One region of the Pantoea sp. X-Soil-TKNS-1207 genome, then DNA from elsewhere that is predicted to be linked to it. Evidence: predicted binding sites of a transcription regulator. Region 1 holds the regulator's gene; the other holds the start of a gene.
What was found. Region 1 encodes LexA, which represses DNA repair genes until DNA is damaged. Its sites were predicted from a motif close to TNCTGTATGTACATACAGNA; they were not measured.
Positions count from the first base shown of each region.

Region 2: uvrB (excinuclease ABC subunit UvrB) is a predicted target of LexA. The motif match lies at 4,690-4,709, and genes of this name have one in related genera.

Region 1 is NZ_AP035958.1:364,371-371,505, reverse strand. It holds gene dusA (tRNA dihydrouridine(20/20a) synthase DusA) at 1-645, opposite strand, end outside; gene AC6I8V_RS01615 (conjugal transfer protein TraF) at 744-1,994, opposite strand; gene zur (zinc uptake transcriptional repressor Zur) at 2,443-2,964, shown strand; gene AC6I8V_RS01605 (CsbD family protein) at 3,034-3,246, opposite strand; gene dinF (MATE family efflux transporter DinF) at 3,404-4,735, opposite strand; gene lexA (transcriptional repressor LexA) at 4,843-5,457, opposite strand; gene AC6I8V_RS01590 (diacylglycerol kinase) at 5,563-5,931, opposite strand; gene plsB (glycerol-3-phosphate 1-O-acyltransferase PlsB) at 6,058-7,135, shown strand, end outside.
Region 2 is NZ_AP035958.1:1,307,392-1,314,526, forward strand. It holds gene bioB (biotin synthase BioB) at 1-498, shown strand, start outside; gene bioF (8-amino-7-oxononanoate synthase) at 498-1,652, shown strand; gene bioC (malonyl-ACP O-methyltransferase BioC) at 1,633-2,388, shown strand; gene bioD (dethiobiotin synthase) at 2,385-3,056, shown strand; gene AC6I8V_RS06050 (ABC transporter ATP-binding protein) at 3,177-3,893, opposite strand; gene uvrB (excinuclease ABC subunit UvrB) at 4,789-6,810, shown strand; gene AC6I8V_RS06060 (gluconeogenesis factor YvcK family protein) at 6,890-7,135, opposite strand, start outside.

The sequences.
Region 1 (7,135 bases):
TTCCAGCGTCTTCACGCCGCCGTTGATGGCCATGGTCAGCTGCGGGAAATCACGCTTCAGCTGATAGACGCGTGGGTAGTCGAGCGGCGGAATTTCACGATTCTCTTTCGGGCTGAGTCCCGAAAGCCAGGCTTTACGCGCATGAATGATAAAGGTGTCGCACCCGCCCTGCTGCGCCACGGTGCCGACGAAATCGCACAGAAATTCGTAGCTGTCCTGATCGTCGATGCCGATACGGGTTTTCACCGTCACCGGGATGCTGACCACATCACGCATCGCTTTGATGCCATCCGCCACCAGCGCCGCTTCGCCCATCAGACAGGCGCCAAAGCGGCCATTCTGCACGCGATCGGACGGGCAACCGACATTAAGGTTGATTTCATCGTAGCCACGCGCTTCCGCCAGCCGGGCGCACTGCGCCAGTGCCGCCGGATCGCTGCCACCCAGTTGCAGCGCCACCGGATGTTCATCCTCGCTGAAGGCCAGATAATCGCCCTTGCCATGAATGATCGCGCCGGTCGTCACCATTTCGGTGTATAGCAGCGTATCGCCGCTCAGCTTGCGGTGAAAATAGCGACAGTGACGGTCGGTCCAGTCGAGCATCGGGGCAATAGAAAAACGTTGCGAAGAGAAGGTATCGGTCATGAAACGCAGCAAATCCGGGGTTAAGTGATGAGATACTGCGCAATGATATCACAGGATTGACGGGCGACACAGCCGCCCGTCGGTATGCAGGGGATCGATCAGAAGTTAAATCCGAGCTGCACCATGGCACCCCAGGTGTTGTCATCGCCGACCGAACCGGCCAGATCCAGATGTACCGTATTGTTAAACGGCGACAGACCGAAACCGGCGGTAAATACGTTGGTGTCCGTTGACTTCATATCCGCACGATAACCGGCACGCAGTTGCAGCCAATCCAGCACCCGATACTCACCGCCCACGCCGATATACTGGCTGCTCCCTTCCGATTTAAAGCGCTTGGTCTGGGTTAAATCGACATCACCAGTCAGGGTCACCGGACCGTAGTTCCAGGCCAGGCCGGTGGTCACTAACGGACGGATTTGGTAGGTATCGCGATAGTCATTGACTACTTTGGTATCGATATCGCGCGAAATCAGGTTCTGCCCGGTGAGGCCGAAGGTCCAGTGTTCACCAAAGTCCGTGGCAAGTCCGGCATCAATGTTGAAGCCTGTATCGGAACTGCGATAGCGGCTGTTGTTTATGTCGCTCTTGTCATATTCATAGATGCTGGCGGTGTAGTTATACAGCCAGGTTTTCTGCACTTTCGGCGTCACACCAAAAGAGACCGGGTGGCCGGCAATGGTGAACTCATGCGCCAGCGCCACACCGTAGTCGGTGACTAACGCCGCCAGACCATTGGCGCTGGAGCGCAAACTTTCTGCGCCGCCCTCTGAAGGAATGATGGTACCGTCCGCCACGCCTTGCAGATAGGTAATGTCGCTATCTACCACATTGGCTCGCACATGCGCAGTGCCATAGGCTTTAGTCACAAAGGCAAATGGCAAGGTTTCATTAGGCACCGTCACCGCCAGCGCCACACCTGCGCTACCGTCGGCCTTATTGCCGCGCAGATCGCGTAGCTTATCCGCCATATCACCAGCGGCGGCCTTTAACTGCGGATAGCCGTTGAGATAATCCTGAAAGGTTAAGTTATCAATGACATCGCGGTAATGGTCCACCGTGTTGGTGATGTCATCAACCTTGTCCTGCAAATTGTTTTTATCCGTAATCTGCACACCCGCTGAAGGGAAAATGATGCTGACATCATCGTCGGGTTTTGCTTTGGTCATTAATGCCGGGTTCGCCAGCACGGCGGAACTCCAGGTGGAGGAAGCAACGCCTGTGCCTCCCATTGCATCATTACGCGCGTCGTACCAGGTCCCAGCTGCCAGAGCGGACGAGGAAAGAAATACTGCATTCAAAACAACAAGATAAGCAACCTTTTTGCGTCTGAATAATGTCTTCACCATGTGCCTGCCATCACCTTTAAATGTCGTGACCACGTCATCGACGTAACAATTTTCCAGCCCTTATTGTGAACCTGGGCTAACGATTTATTGCTGTGAATTAAAAGGAAATAGCACTGCTATTCGCAGAATTGGCTGCAATTGCGCCAATCTGTCATGTATTTATGCAAAAAATTAAACGATGTTTAAATTAAGGCCAGATATTACTTAAGCCCTTTTGAACCTTAGACGCTAAGTCGGTGAGTTGCAAAGCAAAACCCGGAAAGCAATTTGATAGTGCGCTAACAAAAAGAAACACAGATGACAGCAGGGAAGATGACAGGGAAAGAATGGCACTATTAAAACCCTGATAAATAGAATTTTTCCGGGCGGAAGCAGCAAGAAAAAGCAATAACAGCAGCGTAAAAATTTGTGTGATAAAATAACATCACTCGCAACCTGGAGAACGCTTATGTCAAATCTGTCGCCCGACCAACTTCTCACCCAGGCTGAAACGCTGTGCCTGCAACGCGGCGTGCGTCTGACCACGCAACGTGCCGAAGTGCTGCGCCTGATGGCCGAGCAGAATGGGTCGATCAGCGCTTATGATTTGCTGGATCAGTTGCGCGTCAGTGAACCGCAGGCCAAACCGCCGACCATCTATCGCGCGCTGGACTTTCTGCTGGAGCAGGGATTTATCCATCGCGTTGAATCGAATAACAGTTATGTGGTTTGCCATCATTTTGATGAACCAGCGCACACCTCGGTCATGCTGGTGTGTGATCACTGTGCGGCGGTCAGTGAAAAGCACGCTCATGGCGTCGAAAAGATTATTGCCGATCTGGCAGAACAGGCGGGATTTACCCTGCGCCACAGCGTGATTGAAGCGCATGGATTGTGTGAAAATTGTTCAGAAGTGGAAGCCTGCACGCATCACGAAAGCTGCGATCACGATCATCAGGTTGAGAATAAAAAGCGGGTGAGGAAGGGATAGATGGCACATCCCTGTGCCAGCCCGATCATCACGATCGGCGGGTAGGAGCATCGTCCTTAAACGGGTCCGTTACCAGCGGTGATCCTTGTTATGACCTTCCCAGTCTTTAACTTCACGCTCGGCCTGATCTTTTGCGTAGCCATAGCGTTCCTGAATTTTACCGACAAGCTGATCGCGTTTACCTTCGATGACGGTCATATCATCATCCGTCAGCTTGCCCCATTTTTCCTTCACTTTCCCTTTGAATTGTTTCCAGTTGCCGCTCGTTTCGTCTTTATTCATAACCATTCTCCATGTCATCCTGAGGGATATTGGTGTAATACCCAATACTTGCAGGTAAAAACCCATATAACGCGCTACTCATTTGCGCCGTTAAGGATAATTATAGTAGTCATTGGAGGTTTGGTAGCATCTTACAGACTATTCTGTATCCATAGCATCAGAGTTGGCTGGAGGCAAACCAGCTGTCGTGACGCCAGTGCCGGCGCCACACCAGCCACAGCGTTAGCCCACGTAAAGCGAGAAATACCGTCACCGCCAGCCACAAACCATGATTTCCCAACCATGGCAGCGTCAGCAGCGACAGGCCATAACCCAGCGCCGCCAGCGCCATGCTGTTACGCATCTCCCGCCCGCGCGTCGCACCGATAAACATGCCATCCAGCAAATAGCACCACACGCCCATTAACGGCATCACCACTTGCCACAGCAGATAACGATCGGCCATCTCGCGCAGCGCTTCCAGCGAGGTCAGCAACCCGACGATTTGCGCGCCAAACAGCGCATAAATTAAAGCGAACAGCAGCGCCACCACCCCTGCCTGACGGCAGGCGGCATGCCAGATTAGCAGCAGCCTGCTGCGATCCTGCGCGCCAACCGCCTCACCAGAACAGGCTTCAACCGCATAGGCGAAGCCATCCAGCGCGTAGGCTGTGAAGGTAAGAAACATCAGCAGCACCGCGTTAACCGCCACCACATCCGGTCCTATACGCGCGCCGAGTATCGTCAGCGAAGCAAAACAGATTTGCAGCAGAAATGAGCGCAGCATGATATCGCGGTTCAGGCGGAACAGGCGGGCCACATCGCCGCGCCAGCTGTTCCTCAGCAGGGAAAAATCGATGCCACGCAGCTTCAATACGCGCGCCACCATCCACAGCCCGACAGCAAGGGAGACGTATTCAGCCAGCGCCGTGGCGGCAGCCGCCCCAGCTACGCCCCAGTGCAGCCCGAGGACAAACGCCAGATCCAGCAGAATATTGACCAGATTGCCCACCACCAGCAGCACCACAGGGGCGCGCGCATACTGCACGCCCAGCAACCAGCCAAGAATCACCAGGTTTGCCAGCGTGGCGGGCGCGCTAAGCCAGCGGATCTGAATAAACAGTTGCGCCTGCTGCTGGACAGCAACGCTGCCGCCCATCAGCGCCGCCGCCAGGTTGCTGACGGGCGTACGCAATGCGATGAACAGCACGCCCGCCACCAGAGCAATTAATAACGGCTGCGTCAGCGCTCGCGCCAGCGCCGTTTTATCACTGGCGCCAAACGCCTGGGCGGTAAGACCGGTGGTGCTCATGCGCAGAAACAGCAGCAGCATAAAAATAAAGCTGGTTGCCGTGGTGCCAACCGCTACGCCGCCGAGATAGACAGGACTGTCGAGATGGCCAATCACCGCCGTATCCACCACGCCGAGTAACGGCACCGTGATATTGGAGAGGATCATCGGCAACGCCAGCCGCCAGAGTGTTTTGTCAGAGGAGGAAAACAGCTGCATCAGCCCGTCCCGGTTTCTGCTGTGATACGTCTGTCAGATTGAAGAGGATAAGAACATCAGACTACGGCAGCGCAGATGCGCTACCGCAGCGGGGGGAATCGATACGATCAGAGCCACTCGCCGTTGCGCACGATGCCCACGGCCAGACCTTCAACAGTCAGTGACTGCTCACGGGTATCGACAACGATCGGCTGGAAGTCGCTGTTTTCCGGCAGCAGATGCACGATAGCACCCTGCTTTTTCCAGCGTTTCACCGTCACTTCGTCATCGATGCGCGCCACGACAACCTGGCCGTTACGCACTTCCTGAGTCTTGTGTACCGCCAGCAGATCGCCATCCATGATGCCGATATCTTTCATCGACATGCCGCTGACGCGCAGCAGGAAATCTGCGGTGGGTTTGAAGAGGTTGGCATCCACCTGGTAATGCGCTTCGATGTGTTCCTGCGCCAGCAGGGGTTCACCGGCGGCGACACGGCCGATCAGCGGCAAACCTTCGCTGACTTCCTCTTCCATTAATAAACGAATACCGCGCGAAGCACCGGAGACGATTTCGATAACGCCTTTGCGCGCCAGCGCTTTCAGGTGTTCTTCGGCCGCATTAGGTGAGCGGAAGCCCAGTTGCGCAGCAATTTCCGCACGCGTTGGCGGCATGCCCGTCTGGTTGATATGGTCGCGAATCAGGTCATAGACCTGTTGCTGCCTGCTGGTTAACGCTTTCATCCCGCCCCCTGGTTGTTTATACAGTCGCTGTGAGTATATACAGGTATTGGCGAAATGGAAACCAAAACTGAGGGAAAAATCAGCGGGTTGATGAATTCGGAAGCCTTATCGCAAATGTGACCAAAGCAGCGCGATCCAGACAAACAGAGCCAGTAAGATAGCCAGTAACACTGCGGCCGATCCCATATCCTTAGCACGACCGGCCAGCGGATGGCGTTCCTGACCAATGCGGTCAACCACCGCTTCGATGGCGCTGTTCAGGATCTCAATAATGATCACCAGCACAACCGAACCGATCATTAATACGCGGGATACGGCATCAACATCCAGCCAACACGCCACCACAATCGCCACCAGTGCGGCGATCGCTTCCTGGCGAAATGCGGCCTCATGTTGCCAGGCGGCACGTAATCCCTGCCAGGAATAACCGGCAGCTTTCACTATCCTTTGAATACCGGTGACGTTATTTGCCATGTCGTTGAACCCTTTGCTCGTTTTGACGTCAATGTCTGGGCAGCCGGTAATGGCACAGCCACAGATCTTCGCGGCACTTTCTGGTATGCTTGCCGCGCTTTGCTAACAAGAGGCTTTAAGTTGTCTATGTCAGGTTGGCGTAAACTTTATTATAAATTATTGAATTTACCACTCTCCATTTTGGTAAAGAGTAAGGTCATTCCCGCCGATCCGGTGTCCGAACATGGGCTGGATTCGACGCGGCCGATTATGTATGTGCTGCCTTACGATTCCAAGGCCGATCTGCTCACGCTGCGCACGCAGTGCCTGAAGCTGCATCTGCCCGATCCGCTCGCGCCGCTGGAAGTTGACGGGGCATTGCTGCCACGCCATGTGTTTATCCATGATGGCCCGCGCGTTTTCCCATACTTCGTGCCCAATCTGGAGTCGGTGAAGCTCTTTCACGATTACCTCGATCTGCATCGCAGCAATCCAGAGCTGGATGTCCAGATGCTGCCGGTCTCGATTATGTTTGGCCGTGCGCCAGGGCGAGAAATCCAGGGAGAATCAACGCCTCACCTGCGGATTCTCAATGGCGTGCAGAAGTTCTTCGCCATTCTCTGGCATGGTCGCGACAGCTTTGTGCGTTTCTCGCCAACGGTTTCGCTGCGCGAGATGGCCACCGAGCACGGTACCGATAAGTCAATTGCTCAGAAACTGGCACGCGTTGCACGCATTCACTTTGCGCGTCAGCGTCTGGCGGCGGTCGGCCCACGTTTGCCAGCCCGTCAGGATCTGTTCAACAAGCTGCTGCAATCCAAAGCGATTGAAAAAGTTGTGGAAGATGAAGCCCGCAGCAAAAAGATTTCGCACGAGAAAGCACAGCAGAACGCCGTTGAAATGATGGAAGAGATTGCGGCCGACTTCTCCTATGAAGCCATCCGCGTCACCGACCGCGTCATGGGCTGGATGTGGAGCCGCCTCTATCAGGGCATCAACGTCAATGGCGGTGAACGCGTGCGCCAGCTGGCTCAGGATGGTCACGAGATTGTCTACGTGCCCTGCCATCGCAGCCATATGGATTATCTGCTGCTCTCCTACGTGCTCTACCATCAGGGACTGGTGCCGCCGCACATTGCTGCTGGTATCAACCTGAACTTCTGGCCTGCCGGTCCGATTTTCCGTCGTCTGGGTGCCTTCTTTATTCGCCGTACCTTCAAAGGCA
Region 2 (7,135 bases), 940 kb from region 1:
CGTGATGCGGGCATTAAAGTCTGTTCAGGCGGTATCGTCGGACTGGGTGAAACCGTCAAGGATCGCGCCGGTCTGCTGGTGCAGCTGGCGAACCTGCCGACGCCGCCGGAAAGCGTGCCGATCAACATGCTGGTGAAAGTCAAAGGCACGCCGCTGGCCGATAACGAAGACGTCGAGCCGTTCGATTTTATCCGCACCATCGCGGTGGCGCGCATCATGATGCCGTCTTCGCATGTGCGTCTGTCCGCCGGACGCGAGCAGATGAGCGAACAGACGCAGGCCATGTGCTTTATGGCCGGGGCCAACTCGATCTTCTACGGCTGTAAGCTGCTCACCACGCCGAACCCGGAAGAGGACAAGGATCTGATTCTGTTCCGCAAACTGGGCCTCAACCCGGAGCACACCGCCACCTCACACGGCGATAACGAGCAGCAGTATCAGCTGAGCGAACAGCTGCTGCACGCCGACACCCCGCAGTTCTACAACGCGGCGGTGTAATGAGCTGGTCACAACGCATCGATCAGGCGCTGGCGGCGCGGCGTGCTGCCGACGGCTGGCGTCAACGGGTGCGCGTTGAACACAACAGCGTACGCGAGCTGACCGTCGCCGGGCAGCGCTATCGCCACTTCTCCAGCAACGACTATCTTGGCCTAAGCCAGCATCCGGCGGTGATTGCCGCGTGGCAGCAGGGCGCGGCGGAGGCGGGCGCCGGGGCAGGGGCGTCAGGCCATGTTACCGGCTACAGCCGCCATCATGCGCAGCTGGAAGCGGAACTGGCCGACTGGCTGGGCTACCGACGCGCGCTGCTGTTTATCTCGGGGTTTGCCGCTAATCAGGCGGTGATCCATCTGCTGGCGGAAAAGCAGGATCGCATCTTTGCCGATAAGCTGGCCCACGCTTCGCTGCTGGATGCCGCCAGCCACAGTCCGGCCACGCTGCGCCGCTTTGCCCACAATCAACCGTCGAGCCTGGCGAAACTGCTGGCGACGTCCGCCGCAGGCGGCACGCTGGTGGTGACCGAGGGCGTATTCAGCATGGACGGCGACAGCGCGCCATTGGCGCAGATCGCGGCGGAAACGCAGCGCGCCAACGGCTGGCTGCTGGTGGATGATGCGCACGGCATCGGCGTCACCGGTGCACAGGGGCGCGGCAGCTGCTGGCAACAGCAGGTGTGGCCGGAATTACTGATCGTCACCTTTGGCAAAGGCTTTGGCGTCAGCGGGGCGGCTCTGCTGTGCGATGACGCCACTGCGGATTATGTTGAGCAGTTTGCCCGTCATCTGATCTACTCCACCGCGATGCCGCCGGCGCAGTGCTGCGCGCTGCTGGCGGCGCTGCACCAAATCCAGCAGGGCGATGAACTGCGCGCCCGGCTGCACAGCCATATCGCGCGTTTTCGCGCCGGAGCGGCGGATTTGCCGTGGCAGCTGATGCCCGCGGCCAGCGCCATTCAGCCGCTGATCATTGGCGAAAACCACGCGGCGCTGGCGCTGTCGCAGCGGTTGCAGGCCGCAGGCTGCTGGGTCAGCGCCATTCGTCCGCCGACTGTACCGCCGGGCACCGCGCGGCTGCGCATCACTCTGACCGCTGCGCATCGTCCTGACGATATCGACGTTCTGCTGGAGGCGCTGTATGACGCTGCACGTCAATAAACAGGCGGTTGCTCAGACGTTTGGCCGGGCGGCGCAGCATTACGAACAATATGCGGACCTGCAACGGCAGAGCGGCGAGGCGCTGCTGGCGCTGGCACCGGCGGGGTTTGGCCCGCATCTGCTGGATGCCGGTTGCGGCACCGGCTGGTACAGCCGCTACTGGCGCGATCGCGGACGTCAGCTTACCGCGCTCGATCTGTCGCAAACCATGCTGGATACCGCTGCACAGCAGCACTCGGCGCACCATTACGTGCAGGGCGATATTGATGCGTTGCCGCTGCCGGATGCCTGCGTCGATGGCGTGTGGAGCAACCTCGCGGTGCAATGGAGCAGCGATCTGCGCACCGCTTTGCAGCAATTTTTGCGCGTTACCCGCGCTGGCGGCACGGTGTTGTTCTCGACGCTGCTGGCCGGATCGTTGCAGGAAGTGCATCAGGCGTGGGCGCGCCTCGATGGACGTTCGCACGCCAATCGCTTTCTCAGCGCGGCGCAGGTGGCCGCAGCGGCTCGCGGGCTGACGCTGCGCAGCGAGCAGCAGGTTATCACGCTGCATTTCCCCAGCGCGCTCAGCGCGATGCGTTCACTGAAAGGCATCGGCGCGACCCATCTGCATGATGGCCGTCAGGGCGGATTGCTGACGCGGGCGCAGCTGGCGCGGCTGGAACAAGGCTGGCCGCAGGATGAGGCGGGTTATCGCCTCAGTTATCACCTGATGTATGGAGTATTAACGTCATGAAACGCTGGTTTATTACCGGTACCGATACCGAAGTGGGCAAAACGGTAGCCAGTGGCGCGCTATTGCAGGCGGCCAGCGCCGCCGGATTCACCACGGCGGGCTACAAGCCGGTGGCCTCCGGCTGCGAGATCACCGCGGAGGGCATCCGTAACAGCGATGCGCTGGCGTTGCAGCGTTACAGTTCGCTGGCGCTGCGTTATGAGCAGGTCAATCCGCTGGCGTTTGTTGAGCCGACTTCGCCGCATATTGTCAGCGCGGAAGAGGGCAGGCCCATTGAGTTCGCCCAGCTCTCCGCCGGATTGCGCGCGCTGGAGCAGCAGGCCGAATGGGTGCTGGTGGAGGGGGCGGGCGGCTGGTTTACCCCGTTGTCGGAGACACAAACCTATGCCGACTGGGTCATCGCCGAGCAGCTGCCGGTGATTCTGGTGGTGGGGGTGAAGCTGGGTTGTATCAACCACGCGATGCTGACTGCCGCAGCGGTACGCGCCAGTGGGTTACGGCTGGCGGGCTGGATTGCCAATACGGTTCAGCCGCCGGGGAAACGCCATCAGGAATACCTGACCACGCTGGCTCAGCGCCTGGCGGCGCCCTGCCTCGGTGAAATCCCGTATCTGACGGATGACGCGCAGCAGGCAGAGTGCGGGCGTTATCTGACGCTGCCAGAGTAAGAGGCAGTTTCAGGACATCGTAGCGGCGCGATTTATCGCGCTATCTTCAGCGATTCTCAGGCCCGAAGGCGCGCAATAAATTGCGCCGCTACGGAAGGTGCAAAAATTAACCCGGCATACTCAGGTCACCGTCAGCCATTTGTTGACGGTGACATCATCCAGCTGCGCCATTTTGCCCTGCGCCACATTACGACCGCGATGCAGCAGCAAAAAGTAGTCGGCAACGCGGCGAATAAACGACACATGCTGTTCCAGCAGCAGAATGGTCAGGCCGTAGTCGCGGTTCAGGCGACGGATCAGGTTGCCCATCTCCTCCTCCAGCCAGGGTGACATCCCCTCAGTCGGTTCATCAAGGATCAGCAGCTTCGGTTGCAGCACTAGCGCACGCGCCAGCGCCAGATGCTGTTGCTGATCCATCGGCAACTCGCCGCTGCGTTGATGTCGCAGCGAATAGAGCGCCGGGAACAGATCGAACACCATCTCCGGGATGGCGCGGCTGCGATCGTCATGCGCCGCCATCAGGGCAATCAGCAGGTTATCCTCCACGCTCATCTGCGAGAAGATATGACGTCCCTGCGGCACATAACCAATACCCATCCGCGCGCGCTGTTCCGCTGGTTGCAGCAGCAAATCCTCAGGCGGCGAGCCGTCTTCCTGCCAGGTCATCGAGCCGCTGTTAATCGGCAGCCGCCCCATGATGCAGTTGACCAGCGTGGTTTTGCCCATCCCCGGACTGCCCAGCACGCCAGTGCAGGTACCAGGCGGCAGATCCAGATCCACATCCCACAGGATATGGTTTTGACCGTAGAATTGATTCACGGAACGTAAACTCAGCATCTGACATTCTCCTTCCAGATTATTAGCCTGAATGCTTCCGCTCTGTGTCGTCTGGCAAACAGTCAAACACGATTTATCACTGCCACTCTCGGCATCAGCGAGCTAATGCTCATGCGTTATGGATAATCTTGCAATTCCCAGGCCAGGTTACTGATGTGGCGAAAAAATCACCAACACCCGGCAAATACAGACTTAAAAGTTGAGAAATGCTTAACAATCACACGACGTGATAAACAGGCTGCACTTTAGCGGTGCTGAATGCTTAACGTTTCTGGTGCAGTTGATCTTTCATAAGGCAGAACCGACAGGAATAAGTGGCCTTAATCCCTGGCATTTTTACGGTAATGGCAGCCTTAACTCAGCAAAAGAATAGTTAACGCGCGGTGGGCTGATGGAAAAATAAGCGCAAAAAAAAATTTTTTCGCACGGCTGGATAAGCGGCAGAAAATTATGCACAGGCGATGGGGGCAGGGCTGCCATCAGTTATCCACTATTCCTGTGGATAACCTTGTGCATTAGGGACTGAAAACAGAGCGCAAGCGAGGAAATCCGCGGCCTGCATACATTATGATGAGAAACTGGGCTTTTCTTTCATTTATTAATAAATCAATACGTTAGTTAAAATCAAGCCTGAGATTTGTCTGGCTGGTCATCAGACTGCAATTTTATGACGCTCTATTGACAAATGTTAAAACCGTCACTTATCTGGGGATAACCTTGCGCAACAAAATTTTGGACGATGCCGTATAAATTGCACTGAAGCGAGTCATCGCACCTCCCCTTAATCGTGCAAGATATCTGTAAATATATCCAGTATTTTTTTCTGGCAAAATCGCCATAGCAGAGTAGAATTAGCAGCCTGCCAGTCGACTTCTCCAGCAGGAACCGCAAAACCATGAGTAAAGCCTTTAAACTCAACTCCGCATTTAAACCGTCAGGGGATCAGCCTGAGGCCATACGCCGTCTGGAAGTGGGACTGGAAGATGGGCTGGCGCATCAGACGCTGCTGGGGGTAACCGGTTCGGGAAAAACCTTTACCATCGCCAATGTGATTGCCGATCTCAACCGGCCGACCATGGTGCTGGCACCGAACAAGACGCTGGCGGCACAACTTTATGGCGAGATGAAGGAGTTCTTCCCGGATAACGCGGTGGAATTCTTCGTTTCCTACTACGACTACTATCAGCCCGAAGCCTATGTGCCCAGTTCCGACACCTTTATTGAAAAGGATGCGTCGGTGAATGAACACATCGAGCAGATGCGTCTGTCGGCGACCAAGGCCTTGCTGGAACGGCGTGACGTGATCGTGGTGGCTTCGGTGTCGGCTATCTACGGTCTCGGCGATCCCGATCTCTACCTGAAAATGATGCTGCATCTGACGCGCGGCATGATTATCGACCAGCGCAGCATTCTGCGTCGTCTGGCCGAGCTGCAATATAGCCGCAACGATCAGGTGTTCCAGCGCGGCACCTTCCGCGTGCGCGGTGAGGTGATTGATGTCTTCCCGGCGGAATCCGATGACATTGCGCTGCGCATCGAGCTGTTCGATGAAGAAGTGGAGCGGCTGTCGCTGTTTGATCCGCTCACCGGCCAGGTGGTTTCGGTGGTGCCGCGTTTCACCGTCTACCCGAAAACCCACTACGTCACGCCGCGTGAACGAATTTTGCAGTCGATGGAAGAGATTAAAAAGGAGCTGGTGATCCGCCGCCAGGTGCTGCTGGAGAACAACAAGCTGCTGGAAGAACAGCGCATCAGCCAGCGTACCCAGTTCGACCTCGAAATGATGAACGAACTCGGTTACTGCTCCGGTATCGAAAACTACTCACGCTACCTCTCCGGGCGTGGGCCGGGCGAGCCGCCGCCGACGCTGTTCGACTATTTACCGGCCGATGGCCTGCTGGTGGTAGATGAATCCCACGTAACCATTCCGCAGATTGGCGGCATGTATCGTGGCGACCGTGCGCGTAAAGAGACGCTGGTGGAGTACGGTTTCCGTCTGCCGTCGGCGCTGGATAACCGTCCGCTGCGTTTTGAAGAGTTTGAAGCCTTAGCGCCGCAGACCATCTACGTCTCAGCGACGCCGGGAAATTATGAGCTGGAGAAATCCGGCGGCGACGTGATCGATCAGGTGGTACGTCCGACCGGGCTGCTCGATCCGATCCTCGAAGTGCGCCCGGTAACCACTCAGGTGGATGATTTGCTGTCGGAAATCCGCAAACGCGTTGCGATCAACGAACGCGTGCTGGTCACCACCCTGACCAAACGCATGGCGGAAGATCTGACCGAGTATCTGGAGGAGCATGGCGAGAAGGTGCGCTACCTGCACTCGGATATCGACACCGTGGAACGTATGGAGATCATTCGCGACCTGCGCCTCGGCGAATTTGATGTGCTGGTGGGGATCAACCTGCTGCGTGAAGGGCTGGATATGCCGGAAGTGTCGCTGGTGGCGATCCTCGATGCCGATAAAGAAGGCTTCCTGCGTTCCGAACGTTCGCTGATTCAGACCATCGGGCGCGCGGCGCGTAATATCAACGGTAAAGCGATTCTCTACGCGGACCGGATTACCAACTCAATGGCGCGCGCCATTGAGGAGACCGAACGTCGTCGCGAGAAGCAGCAGCGCTACAACGAAGAAAACGGCATCGTGCCGCAGGGTCTCAATAAAAAGATCACCGACATTCTCGAACTGGGCAAAAACGTGGTCAAAACCCGTGGCAAGGGTAAAACCGCCACGCGTATCGCCGCCGAGACCGAGGCCAGCTATCTGGCGCTGACGCCGCAGGCGATGCAGAAGAAAATTCACGAGCTGGAAGGGCAGATGCAGCAACATGCGCAGAATCTGGAGTTCGAAGAGGCGGCACGGGTGCGCGATCAGCTGCATGAGCTGCGCGAACTGTTTATTGCCGCATCATAATTCGACGGCGTGGTCGCCATAAAAGGCGACCCTGCGGTTACGTCGGGTACGCATTGATACGCACCAGCAAAGATGACGATCAGAACGCCTGAATGGCATGTTCCAGCGCCACCCGCAGCAGCTGGCGGTCGTGACGATATTTAATGTCGGCGGCTTCCAGCGGTTCGCGTACGATCAGGCGATCTTCAACGTCACTGATATCCGCCGCCGGGCTGACCACCACCGCATCAATCACCCGCTTACCAATGGCTTTCTCCATCATCGCCAGCTTGTCGGCCACCGTCAGACTGGCGGCTGCCGGGCTGAGTTCGCGGCCCAGGTTGCC